2 regions of the Ectopseudomonas hydrolytica genome follow, and region 2 is predicted to be linked to the other one. Evidence: predicted binding sites of a transcription regulator. Region 2 holds the regulator's gene; the other holds the start of a gene.
What was found. The regulator FliA, encoded in region 2, starts transcription of late flagellar genes. The targets are predictions, from matches to a motif close to CTAAAGTTTNNNNNNNNNNNGCCGNTAA.
Positions count from the first base shown of each region.

Region 1: the regulator FliA is predicted to act here: its motif matches at 1,448-1,475, upstream of L1F06_RS10395 (methyl-accepting chemotaxis protein).

Region 1 is NZ_CP099397.1:2,239,678-2,245,729, forward strand. It holds gene L1F06_RS10380 (phosphatase PAP2 family protein) at 1-294, shown strand, start outside; gene L1F06_RS10385 (phosphatase domain-containing protein) at 291-971, shown strand; gene L1F06_RS10390 (hypothetical protein) at 976-1,326, shown strand; gene L1F06_RS10395 (methyl-accepting chemotaxis protein) at 1,514-3,139, shown strand; gene fabB (beta-ketoacyl-ACP synthase I) at 3,237-4,457, opposite strand; gene fabA (3-hydroxyacyl-[acyl-carrier-protein] dehydratase FabA) at 4,469-4,984, opposite strand; gene L1F06_RS10410 (ATP-binding protein) at 5,199-6,052, opposite strand, start outside.
Region 2 is NZ_CP099397.1:3,200,014-3,206,065, reverse strand. It holds gene flhA (flagellar biosynthesis protein FlhA) at 1-726, shown strand, start outside; gene flhF (flagellar biosynthesis GTPase FlhF) at 738-2,051, shown strand; gene fleN (flagellar synthesis regulator FleN) at 2,142-2,972, shown strand; gene fliA (RNA polymerase sigma factor FliA) at 2,969-3,715, shown strand; gene L1F06_RS14885 (chemotaxis response regulator CheY) at 3,793-4,167, shown strand; gene L1F06_RS14880 (protein phosphatase CheZ) at 4,187-4,975, shown strand; gene L1F06_RS14875 (chemotaxis protein CheA) at 4,988-6,052, shown strand, end outside.

The sequences.
Region 1 (6,052 bases), 960 kb from region 2:
CGATGCTGGCCGGGCGGGCATGCTTCGGCAGGATTCTCGCTGCTGGCGCTGTTCTTCGTCTTGCGCGACCGCCGCCCACGTGCCGCGCGAATCGCGCTGGTGGTGGCGTTGGGGCTGGGTTCGCTGTTTTCCCTGGGGCGGATGTTGCAGGGCGCGCACTTTCTCTCGCACAACCTGTGGACGCTGCTGATCGACTGGGTGATCTGCGTGCTGACCTACCGCTGGCTGCTTTACCGAGCGCCTGTCGCACAAAACGCAGGGAATCAGGTGGTCTGGGGAGAAACCTGCCGATGAACAGACTCCAACAGGGCTTGCGCCTAGCGCTGGCCACCGTGGTTTTCGTCAGTGCGCTGTTGGCGCTGCCCCTGAGCATGGCGTGGGGCGCGACGACGTCGGCGGCGCCCGTGCAAGGCGTGCGCCCGGCCAGCTGGGCACAGCCACTGGACAGCCGCATCAACCTGTATCGCATGACGCCTGATCTGTACCGCAGCGCATTGCCTGCGGCGCGGGACTGGCCGCAACTGCAGGCGCTCGGCATCGCCACGGTGATCAACTTCTATCAGCGCGGCGACGAGCAATGGTTGGGTGATCCGCGCGTTCATCAGGTACACCTGCCGTTGCGCACTGATCGTATCGATGACACCGATGTCATCGAGGTGCTGCGCAGCATCCGCCAGGCGCAGAGTCGCGGCACGGTACTGATTCATTGCAAGCATGGGCAAAACCGTACCGGGCTGATCGCCGCCCTGTACCGGGTGATCTACCAGAACTGGAGCAAGGAACAGGCATTGGCAGAAATGCGCGGTGGCGGTTTTGGCGGCGAAGAGCGTATGGGCGACGCCGAGCGCTACCTGCGCGACGCCGACATTCCGGCGTTGCGTTCAGCATTGGCCACAGGCGCCTGTAGCACCAGCGCATGGGCGCTGTGCGCGCTAAAGGATCGGCTGCTCGGCGTAATCGAGGGGGTATGAAGTCATGAAGGTCGCGCGTTTGCTGATCTGTGGCCTGTCGTTGCTGGTCTTGCTGGGGTGTCAGAGCCTGCGCGAGCAGATGCTGGCAGAGAACTATCCGCCGACCTTCGTCGACGGCTTCGAGGACGGTTGCAGCAGTGGGCGTTCGGCTGTTGGCCCGCTCGGTCAGTTCGACAAGGACGTGCCACGTTACATGGCCGAGCCGCTGTATGCCCGCGGCTGGGAGGATGGCTTCCGCCAATGCGAAGACGTGCAGCGCATCGATGACTGGCAGGCGCGTCGGGAGGAGCAGTGGCGCGATGACGAATGGCGACACCACGTCGACCAGGCGATGGCCAAGGCTCTGCGTCGTTAGAAATTTCTTTATGTCCTTATCAAGAGCGACTGAATCGCGTCGATAAGAAAGAAGGGATTAGGGTCTGTTGTCGTTTCGCGCACGGCTCGCGTCGAAACGGCAACAGACCCTAGTACAATCTCTGAAGGTCTTTTGCCAAGTGCGGCGAAGGATGTCTCGATTTCTGCGCGCAATGGGAGTTGCAAAAATGTCGCTGCGTAATCTTTCTATCGCACCACGGGCTGCTTTGGGATTCGGTCTAGTAGCTTTGCTGGTGTTGCTGCTTGGGGCTTTTTCGCTGTTGCAGATGAGCGAGATGCGCAAGCAGTCCGAGGCAGTCGATCAGCATTGGCTGCCAAGTATGATGGCGCTGGGGGAGGTCAGCCAGGACATCCTGCGTCTGCGTGCCGTGACGCTGCGGCTGATGCTCAACCGTGACCCTGATGAGCTTCAGAGGAACCTGCGCCTTGCCGATGAACTGCGTACTGAGTTGAGTGCGGCTGACTCTTCGTATCAAAAGCTTATCTCCGGTAGTGAGGAGCGTAGCCTTTACGAGGTTTTTCGCCGAGCCGAAGCGGCCTACTTGCAGGAGCAGGGCAAGATCGTTGCCTTCATTCGCCAAGGTAACTTCGACGATGCCATTGCCGTGACCCGTGGCACGCTTAATCAACATGCCGATGATATGGCGCGTGCTCTAACTGATCTTTCCGAGCTGAACCGCAAGGGCGCTATGGAGGCAGCTCGCAAGGCTGGGCAGGTGTTCGATTCGGCGCGTACCTGGGTAGTGGTGATGATGGCACTGGCGGCGCTGGCTACCGTGGGCCTGGCACTGCTGCTGACCCGTAGCATCGTCGCGCCGCTGACGGAGGCGGTACGTCTTGCCGAGGTAGTGGCGTCGGGTGATCTGACCCAGAGCATCCACGTCGAGGGCCGTGACGAGCCGGCACGGCTGCTAAACGCCCTGAAAAGCATGCAGCAGAGCCTGCGTAACACCATTCAGAGCATCGCCGACTCGTCCAATCAACTGGCATCGGCATCCGAAGAATTGCATGCGGTGACCGAAGATTCGACTCGCGGCCTGCATCAGCAGAACACCGAGATCGAACAGGCTGCTACGGCAGTCAACGAGATGACTGCCGCGGTCGAAGAGGTCGCGCGCAATGCTGTGAGCACCTCCGAGGCATCGCGCGAATCCAATGCTACGGCGCAGCAGGGGCGCGAGCAGGTGCGCCAGACCGTGAGCTCGATCAGTCAGCTGGCCGATGATGTAAATGGCACCGCGGGTGAGGTCGAGAAGTTGGCCGAGCGGGTCCGTGAGATCAGCAAGGTGCTTGACGTGATCCGCTCCATCGCCGAGCAGACCAACCTGTTGGCGCTCAACGCTGCCATCGAGGCGGCGCGGGCCGGTGATGCGGGACGAGGCTTCGCAGTAGTGGCTGACGAGGTGCGTGCGCTGGCGCATCGCACTCAGCAATCCACGCAGGAGATCGAGCAGATGATCGGTGCCATTCAAAGCGGCACCGATCAGGCGGTCGGTTCGATGCAGAGCAGCAACAATCGCGCCCGCTCCACCCTTGAGGTGGCCCAGGCTGCGGGCGCGGCGCTGGAGTTGATCACTCAGGCGATCTCCTCGATCAACGAGCGCAATCTGGTGATTGCCAGCGCGTCGGAGGAGCAGGCTCAGGTGGCGAGGGAGGTGGATCGCAATCTGGTTAATATTCGCGATCTGTCGCTGCAGAGTTCGGCGGGTGCCAACCAGACCAGTGCGGCTAGCCAGGAGCTGTCGCGTCTGGCGATCGACCTGAACAACCTGGTAGCGCGTTTCAAGGTCTGAGGCACGGCCATTTCCCCTCCCGCCAGCGGGAGGGGGAGTAAAGCAGCACGAACGAAAACGGCGCCCGAAGGCGCCGTTTTCTTTACCGTGGCAGCTGTTACTTACCGGTCCAGCGCTTGAGCACCAGGGTGGCGTTGGTGCCACCGAAGCCGAAGCTGTTGCTCATCACGGTGTCGAGCTTGGCGTTCTCGACAGTGGTGAGCTGGATCGGCATGTCGGCCACTTCCGGGTCGAGCTCGTCGATGTTGGCCGACGCGGCGATGAAGTTGCCTTCCATCATCAGCATGCAGTAGATCGCTTCCTGCACGCCGGCAGCGCCCAGGCTGTGGCCGGACAGGCTCTTGGTCGAGCTGATGGCCGGGGCCTTGTCGCCGAATACGGCACGCACGCCTTTGATTTCCGCAACGTCGCCAACCGGAGTCGAGGTGCCGTGGGTGTTGAGGTAATCGATGGGGGTGTCGACAGTAGCCAGCGCCTGCTGCATGCAGCGGATCGCGCCTTCGCCGCTCGGAGCGACCATGTCGTAACCGTCGCTGGTGGCGCCGTAACCGACGATTTCCGCGTAGATCTTGGCGCCGCGAGCCAGAGCGTGTTCCAGCTCCTCGACCACCACCATGCCGCCGCCACCGGCGATGACGAAACCGTCACGCTTGGCGTCGTAGGCGCGCGAGGCCTTTTCCGGGGTTTCGTTGTACTGGGTGGAGAGGGCACCCATGGCGTCGAACAGGCAGCTCTGGCTCCAGTGCTCTTCTTCGCCGCCACCGGCGAAGACCACGTCCTGTTTGCCCAGCTGGATCTGCTCCATGGCCTGGCCGATGCAATGCGCACTGGTGGCGCAGGCCGAGGAGATTGAGAAGTTGACGCCCTTGATCTTGAACGGAGTCGCCAGGCACGCCGATACGGTGCTGCCCATGGTGCGGGTCACGCGGTATGGGCCGATGCGCTTGACGCCTTTTTCGCGCAGGGTATCGATGGCTTCCATCTGGTTGACGGTGGAAGCGCCACCGGAACCGGCGATCAGGCCGGTACGCGGATTGGAAACCTGCTCTTCGCTGAGGCCGGCATCCTTGATCGCCTGCTCCATGGACAGGTAGGCGAAGGCGGCGGCGTCGCCCATGAAACGGTAGACCTTGCGGTCGATCAGCTCTTCCAGGTTCAGGTCGACCGAGCCGGAGACCTGGCTGCGCAGGCCCATCTCGGCATAGGACGGGTTGAAGCGGATGCCCGACTTGCCGGCGCGCAGGCTGGCGGCTACGGCTTCTTTGTCAGTGCCCAGGCAGGAAACGATGCCCAGACCGGTGATCACTACACGACGCATGTGCAAGTCCTTCAGAAACTGTCGGTGGAGGTGAACAGGCCGACGCGCAGGCCTTCGGCGCTATAAATTTCGCGACCGTCGACGGCTACGGTGCCATCGGCGATGCCGAGGATCAGCGAGCGGTTGATGGTGCGCTTGATGTGGATGTTGTAGGTGACCTTCTTGGCGGTCGGCAGGACCTGGCCGAAGAATTTCACCTCACCGCTGCCCAGAGCGCGGCCGCGGCCCGGGTTGCCCTGCCAGCCAAGGTAGAAACCGACCAGCTGCCACATGGCGTCGAGGCCGAGGCAGCCGGGCATGACCGGGTCGCCTTCGAAATGGCAGCCGAAGAACCACAGGTCCGGATTGATGTCGAGCTCAGCGACGATTTCGCCCTTGCCGTGCTTGCCGCCGGTCTCGCTGATGTGAACGATGCGATCGATCATCAGCATGTTCGGGGCGGGCAGTTGCGCGTTCCCCGGACCGAACAGTTCGCCACGGCTGCAGGCGAGCAGGTCTTCCCGGGTGTAGGCGTTTTGTCTTGTCATGCGAGCTCCTCAATTGTCCCCACGCTTCTAAGGCTGGGCGAATCGTCCTGGCCGGCCACGCCTGGGTAGGCGTCTGCCGGCAGCCTAGTCATAGACTGTTGCGTTGTGGTGAAAGTCACAGCGCAGTGAGTACAGTTGTACTCTGCTGTACTGGCATTGTCACAGGCACAGCAGTTTCTCCTTGTAACCCTGCGCCGTCACGGAAGCCACTCGCCTATGGTCGGGCTGGCAGCCAGCGCTCCAGGATGCGTTGCAGGTCTGCTCTTTTGAATGGTTTGGCCAGGTAATCGTTCATTCCAGCCGCCAGGCAGGCCTCCCGGTCGCCCTGCAGGGCATTGGCGGTGAGGGCGATGATGGGTATCTGCTGGCCGCCGGCCTGCTGGCGGATGCGCCGCGTCGCTTCATAGCCGTCCATCAGCGGCAGGCGGCAGTCCATGAGAATGGCTGCATAGACATGCTGGGCAACGCTCTGCAGCGCCTGCTGGCCGTCGCCGACCAGGCTGACCTGATAGCCCAGGCTGCGCAGCATGGCCTCGATCACGGTCTGGTTGACCGGGTTGTCCTCCACCAGCAGTACGGCCTGGCCGTCACCGCTGGCGGGGGCGGGGTGGGCGCCGCTCTGCACCTGCCTGCTTTGCTCGCAGAACGGCAGCGGAATCTCCAGGGTGAACACCGAGCCCTTGCCCAGCTGGCTTTCCGCCTGCAGGGTGCCCCCCATGCGTTCGGCCAGCGTGCGAGCGATGGGCAGACCGAGACCGGTGCCGCCATAGCGACGCGAAATCGAGGTGTCGGCCTGCTGGAAGGCGTCGAACATGTGCTCCAGGCGCTCGGCATCGATGCCGATGCCGCTGTCGTGCACGGCGCAGGTGAACCACAGCACCTGGTCGTCCAGTGGCTGCCAGCGGGTCTCGACGCGAATCTGTCCTTCCTCGGTGAACTTCAGCGCATTGCCGATCAGGTTGACCAGGATCTGGCGGATGCGGGTGGGGTCGCCGCGCACTTCGAGCTGCTGCAGGCCCGGCTGGGTTTCCAGCAGCAGTTGCAGGCCCCGCTGCTGGGCGCTGTGCT
Region 2 (6,052 bases):
TTCGGCCTGGAGGCGGTGTGGATCGACCCCAGTCAGCGCGATCAGGCGCAATCGTTGGGTTACACCGTGGTCGACGCCAGTACCGTGGTCGCCACCCACCTCAACCAGATCCTGCACAAGCATGCCCACGAGCTGCTCGGCCACGAGGAAGTGCAGCAGCTCATGCAGCTGTTGGCCAAGAGCTCGCCGAAGCTGGCCGAGGAGCTGGTGCCGGGGCTGGTGTCGCTGTCGACCCTGCTCAAGGTGCTGCAGGCGCTGCTGCAGGAACAGGTGCCGGTGCGCGACATTCGCACCATCGCCGAGGCCATCGCCAACGTCGCGCCCAAGAGTCAAGATCCCGCCGCGATGGTCGCCGCGGTACGCGTCTCGCTGGCCCGCGCCATTGTGCAAAGCATTGTGGGACTAGAGCTGGAGCTGCCTGTGATCACCCTCGAACCAAGGTTGGAACAGATATTGCTCAACAGTATGCAGAAGGCCGGTCAGGGCAGCGAGGATGGCATCCTCCTCGAACCGGGTATGGCCGAGAAGCTGCAGCGTTCCCTGGTGGAAGCGGCGCAGCGCCAGGAAATGCTCGGCAAGCCGGTGATTCTGCTGGTGGCCGGTCCGATCCGGGCGATGTTGTCGCGCTTCGCGCGGCTGGCGGTACCCAGCATGCATGTGCTGGCCTACCAGGAAATTCCGGACAACAAGCAGGTCACCATAGTCGCTACGGTTGGCCAGAACTGAGGTAAAGGGTCATGCAGGTCAAACGCTTCTTCGCCGCCGATATGCGGACCGCCATGAAACTGGTGCGAGACGAGCTGGGCGCCGACGCCGCGATCATCGGCAACCGCCGCGTGGCTGGCGGTGTCGAGCTGACCGCTGCGCTGGACTACCAGGTGGCGCCGGCGCCGGTACGCCCGAACCCGGCGTTGGAAGCCGAGCTGCGCAAGACCCAGGCGCGCATCGCCAGTGCCCAGGCGGAGCTGGCCACGCGTGCCGAGCAGGACGCCGGCAAGGACCGCCAGTTGTTCGCCAACGAATCGCTGCTGGCGCCCGAGCTGCCTGCCACGCCGGTCAAACCGCAGCGCGCGGCCGAGTCGGCTCCTGCCGCGGCCCCGGCGGTCGATCCGCGCGCGCTGGAAGCCATGCGCTTCGAGCTGCACGGCCTGCGCGAGCTGATTGAGGTTCAGCTGGGGTCGATCGCCTGGGGCCAGTTGCAGACGCGTCGTCCGCAGCAGGCCAATCTGTGGCGTCGCCTGCAGCGCATGGGCCTGTCTGCCGAACTGTCGCAGGCACTGCTGAGCAAGGTCGCGGGTGTGGCCGAGCCGCGTCAGGCCTGGCGCATGCTGCTGGCGCACCTGGCGCATGCGATCAAGACGCCCAAGGTCGAGCCGCTGGAGGAGGGCGGGGTGATCGCCCTGGTCGGTCCGGCCGGCATGGGCAAGACCACCACCCTGGCCAAGCTGGCGGCGCGCTACGTGCTTAAGTACGGCGCGCAGCAGGTCGCTCTGGTGAGCATGGACAGCTTCCGTATCGGTGCCCAGGAGCAGCTCAAGACATTGGGGCGTATTCTGGGTGTATCGGTGACCCAGATCGATCCCGGTCAGTCCCTGCTGCAGGCGCTGACGCCGCTGGCCAAGAAGCGCGTGGTGCTGGTCGATACCGCCGGTCTGCCGGGTAACGATCCGGCGCTGCGCCTGCAGCTGGAAAGCCTGGCCTCGGCGCGGATCAAGGCGAAGAATTATTTGGTCCTGGCTGCAACAAGTCAGAGCCAAGTGCTCAAGGCGGCCTACCATAGTTACAAGCGTTGTGGCCTTTCTGGCTGCATACTGACGAAGCTGGACGAGGCCGCGAGCCTGGGTGAGGTTTTGGGTCTGGCTATAGGCCAGCATCTGCCGGTAGCCTATGTCACGGACGGACCGCGGATCCCGGATGATCTGCAGGTGCCGCGTAGTCACCAGCTGGTCAGCCGCGCCGTAGGCCTGCAGACCGCCGAGCCGCCGAGCGAGGATGCCATGGCGCAGATGTTCGCCGGGCTGTACCACAGCCCCGCGCAGCGTGCCGGCTGAAACGGCGAGAATGTAGCACCCTCCCGCGTCATGACGCGGGAGTAAACGGCCACGAGGCCAGGTCGAAGTTAGACAAGGTGTAGAAAGAACATGGGTATGCATCCCGTACAGGTGATTGCGGTGACCGGCGGCAAGGGTGGCGTCGGCAAGACCAATGTGTCGGTGAATCTGTCCATGGCCCTGGCCGATCTCGGCCGTCGGGTGATGTTGATGGATGCCGACCTGGGGTTGGCGAATGTCGACGTTTTGCTGGGGCTGACGCCCAAGCGCACCCTGGCCGACGTGATTGCCGGTGAATGCGATCTGCGCGACGTGCTGCTGCAGGGACCGGGCGGTATCCGCATCGTCCCGGCGGCCTCCGGCACGCAGGCGATGGTCAATCTCTCGCCGATGCAGCATGCCGGCCTGATTCAAGCCTTCAGCGACATCAGCGAGAACCTCGACGTGCTGGTGATCGACACCGCTGCCGGCATCGGCGATGCGGTGGTCAGCTTCGTTCGCGCCGCCCAGGAGATCCTCGTGGTGGTGTGTGACGAGCCGACTTCCATCACCGACGCCTACGCGCTGATCAAGCTGCTCAACCGCGATCACGGCATCAGTCGCTTCCGCGTTCTGGCCAATATGGCCCATAGCCCGCAGGAAGGGCGCAATCTCTTTGCTAAGCTGACCAAGGTGACGGATCGTTTCCTCGATGTCGCCCTGCAGTATGTCGGCGCCGTACCCTACGATGAGTGCGTGCGCAAGGCCGTGCAGAAGCAGCGCGCCGTCTATGAAGCCTTCCCTCGTTCCAAGTGCGCTCTGGCGTTCAAGGCGATAGCTCAGAAGGTCGATACCTGGCCCTTGCCGGCCAACCCCCGTGGCCATCTGGAATTTTTCGTCGAGCGTCTGGTGCAGCAACCGACCGCAGACTCGGCCGTATGACAGCAGCCTCTGGACTTCGTATGTACAACAAGGCGCAGGCGCAGGACTCCCAGCACCAGCTGATCGAACGCTATGCCCCTCTGGTCAAGCGCATTGCTTATCACCTGCTGGCCCGTTTACCGGCCAGCGTGCAAGTCGACGATCTCATTCAGGCCGGCATGATCGGCCTGCTGGAAGCGTCGCGCAAATACGACTCCGGCAAGGGGGCGAGTTTCGAAACCTTCGCCGGTATCCGCATCCGCGGTGCCATGCTCGACGAGGTACGCAAGGGCGACTGGGCCCCGCGTTCGGTGCACCGCAACAGCCGCATGGTCAGCGATGCCATTCGTGTCGTTGAAGCAAGAACCGGGCGAGACGCTAAAGATCACGAGGTTGCGGCCGAACTCCAATTGAGTCTCGAGGATTACTACGGCATCCTTGGCGACACTTTGGGCAGCCGTTTGTTCAGCTTCGACGACCTGTTGCAGGACGGCGAGCATGGCGGTTTGCACGAAGACGCCGGGCACACCCACCTCGAACCTTCGCGGGACCTCGAAGACGAACGCTTCCAGGCGGCCTTGGCCGATGCCATCGCCGGTTTGCCGGAGCGCGAACGTCTCGTGCTGGCGCTGTATTACGATGAAGAACTGAACTTGAAGGAAATCGGCGAAGTGCTGGGGGTCAGCGAGTCGCGCGTCAGCCAGTTGCATAGCCAGTGCGCAGCGCGGTTGCGCTCGCGGCTCGGCGAGTGGCGCGCCAGCTGAGTCGGTTTCACGATTAAAGGGCGTCATTGCGTGTGCAATGCGTTTGGGACTGTACGGAGGTCGACTTGGACAAGAACATGAAAATCCTCATCGTTGACGATTTCTCGACGATGCGACGGATCATCAAGAACCTCTTGCGGGACTTGGGCTTCACCAACACCGCCGAGGCCGACGATGGCACTTCGGCACTGCCCATGCTGCAGAGCGGCAGCTTCGACTTTCTGGTGACCGACTGGAACATGCCCGGCATGACCGGCATCGACCTGCTGCGCGCGGTGCGCGCCGACGAGCGCCTCAAGCACCTGCCGGTGTTGATGGTTACCGCCGAAGCCAAACGTGACCAGATCATCGAAGCGGCACAGGCCGGCGTGAACGGCTATGTGGTCAAGCCCTTCACCGCCCAGGTGCTGAAGGAAAAGATCGAGAAGATCTTCGAGCGGGTAAACGGCTGATGTCAGCCGCGAGGGTGCTATGGAACACGATGACTCCACGCTGGGTGACCTCGAGTCGACCCTGAAAAGCAACGCCCGCGAGCTGGTCGATAGCCTGGAACAAGGCAACTTCGGCGCTGCGGTGCAACTGATCAACGAGCTCAACAAGGTCCGCGATCGCGGCCTGTACCACGAGGTCGGCAAGCTGACCCGGGAGCTGCACAACGCCATCGTCAATTTCCAGCTCGACCCGCGCATGCCGCATGCCCAGGAGCTGTCGCAGATCGCCGATGCCACCGAGCGCCTGAACTATGTCGTGACCATGACCGAGAAGGCCGCCAACCGCACCATGGATCTGGTGGAGCAGAGCGCGCCGCTGGTCAACGACCTCAGTGACGAGGCGCAGAGCCTGAGCGCGGAGTGGGGCCGTTTCATGCGCCGCGAGATGGGCGCCGAGGGCTTTCGCGAGCTGGCCAAGCGTATCGAGTTGTTTCTCGCTCGCAGCGAGCGTGACAGCAACAAGCTGTCCGCTCATCTCAACGACATCTTGCTGGCGCAGGACTACCAGGACCTGACCGGCCAGGTGATCAAGCGCGTCACCCAGTTGGTGACCGAGGTGGAAAGCAACCTGCTCAAGCTGGTGCTCATGGCCAGTCAGGTCGACCGTTTTGCCGGTATTCAGCACGACCATGAAGTGCTGCGCGCCGAACAGGAAAAATTAAAAGAGCCATCCCGGGGTGAAGGTCCGCAGATTCATGCCGATAAGCGTGATGACGTCGCCTCCAGTCAGGACGATGTCGACGACCTGCTGTCCAGTCTTGGATTCTAAGGAGCACCCCCTATGAGCTTCGGCGCCGATGAAGAGATCCTCCAGGATTTCCTGGTAGAGGCCGGCGAGATTCTCGAACAGTTGTCCGAACAGCTCGTGGAGCTGGAAAGCCGACCGGACGACATGAACCTGCTCAACGCCATCTTCCGCGGTTTCCATACCGTCAAGGGCGGGGCGGGTTTCCTCCAGCTCAACGAGCTGGTGGAGTGCTGCCATATCGCCGAGAACGTCTTCGACATCCTGCGCAAGGGTGAGCGTCGCGTCGACTCGGAATTGATGGACGTGGTGCTCGAAGCTCTGGATGCCGTCAACGGCATGTTCGGCGAGGTGCGCGAGCGGCGCGAACCGACTCCGGCCACGCCGGAACTGCTGGCGGCACTGTCGCGTCTGGCCGAGCCCGCTGGTGCCGAGGCGGCTGCCCCCGCACAGGAGCCGGAAGCGGAGCCGGAACCCGCTCCGGTTTCCGCGCCTGCCGCCTCCGGCGACATCACCGACAGCGAGTTCGAGCAACTGCTCGATGCGCTGGGCGATGCGCCCGCTGCTGCCCATGGCGCCGAAAGCAGCGCCGCCAGCGACGAAATCACCGACGACGAATTCGAATCCCTGCTCGATCAGCTGCACGGCAAGGGCCAGTTCTCCGGCACGGTTGAAACCGCCGCCGATACCGCCGTGGCGACGGCGTCTGCCGCTTCCGCCGCCAGCGACGAAATCACCGACGACGAATTTGAAGCCCTGCTCGATCAGTTGCACGGCAAGGGCCAGTTTTCCGCGGCAGCCGAGGCAGCCGCTCCCGCCGCTGCCGTAGCCGGTGCTGCGGCAGCGGCCGGCGATGACATCACCGACGACGAGTTCGAGTCGCTGCTCGATGAGTTGCACGGCAAGGGCAAGTTCGTGCCGCCGCCGGTTTCCGCACCTGCCGCCGCGCCCGCAGCCAAACCGGCCGCCGCGGCCAAGCCAGCGGCTGCGGCAAAACCTGCTGCGGCCAAGGCCGAGCCGGCTGCCGCGCGCACCCCGGCGGCGCCTGCGCCGGCTGCCGACAAGGCGCCCGCCGCGAGCGAAGCGGAAACCACGGTGCGC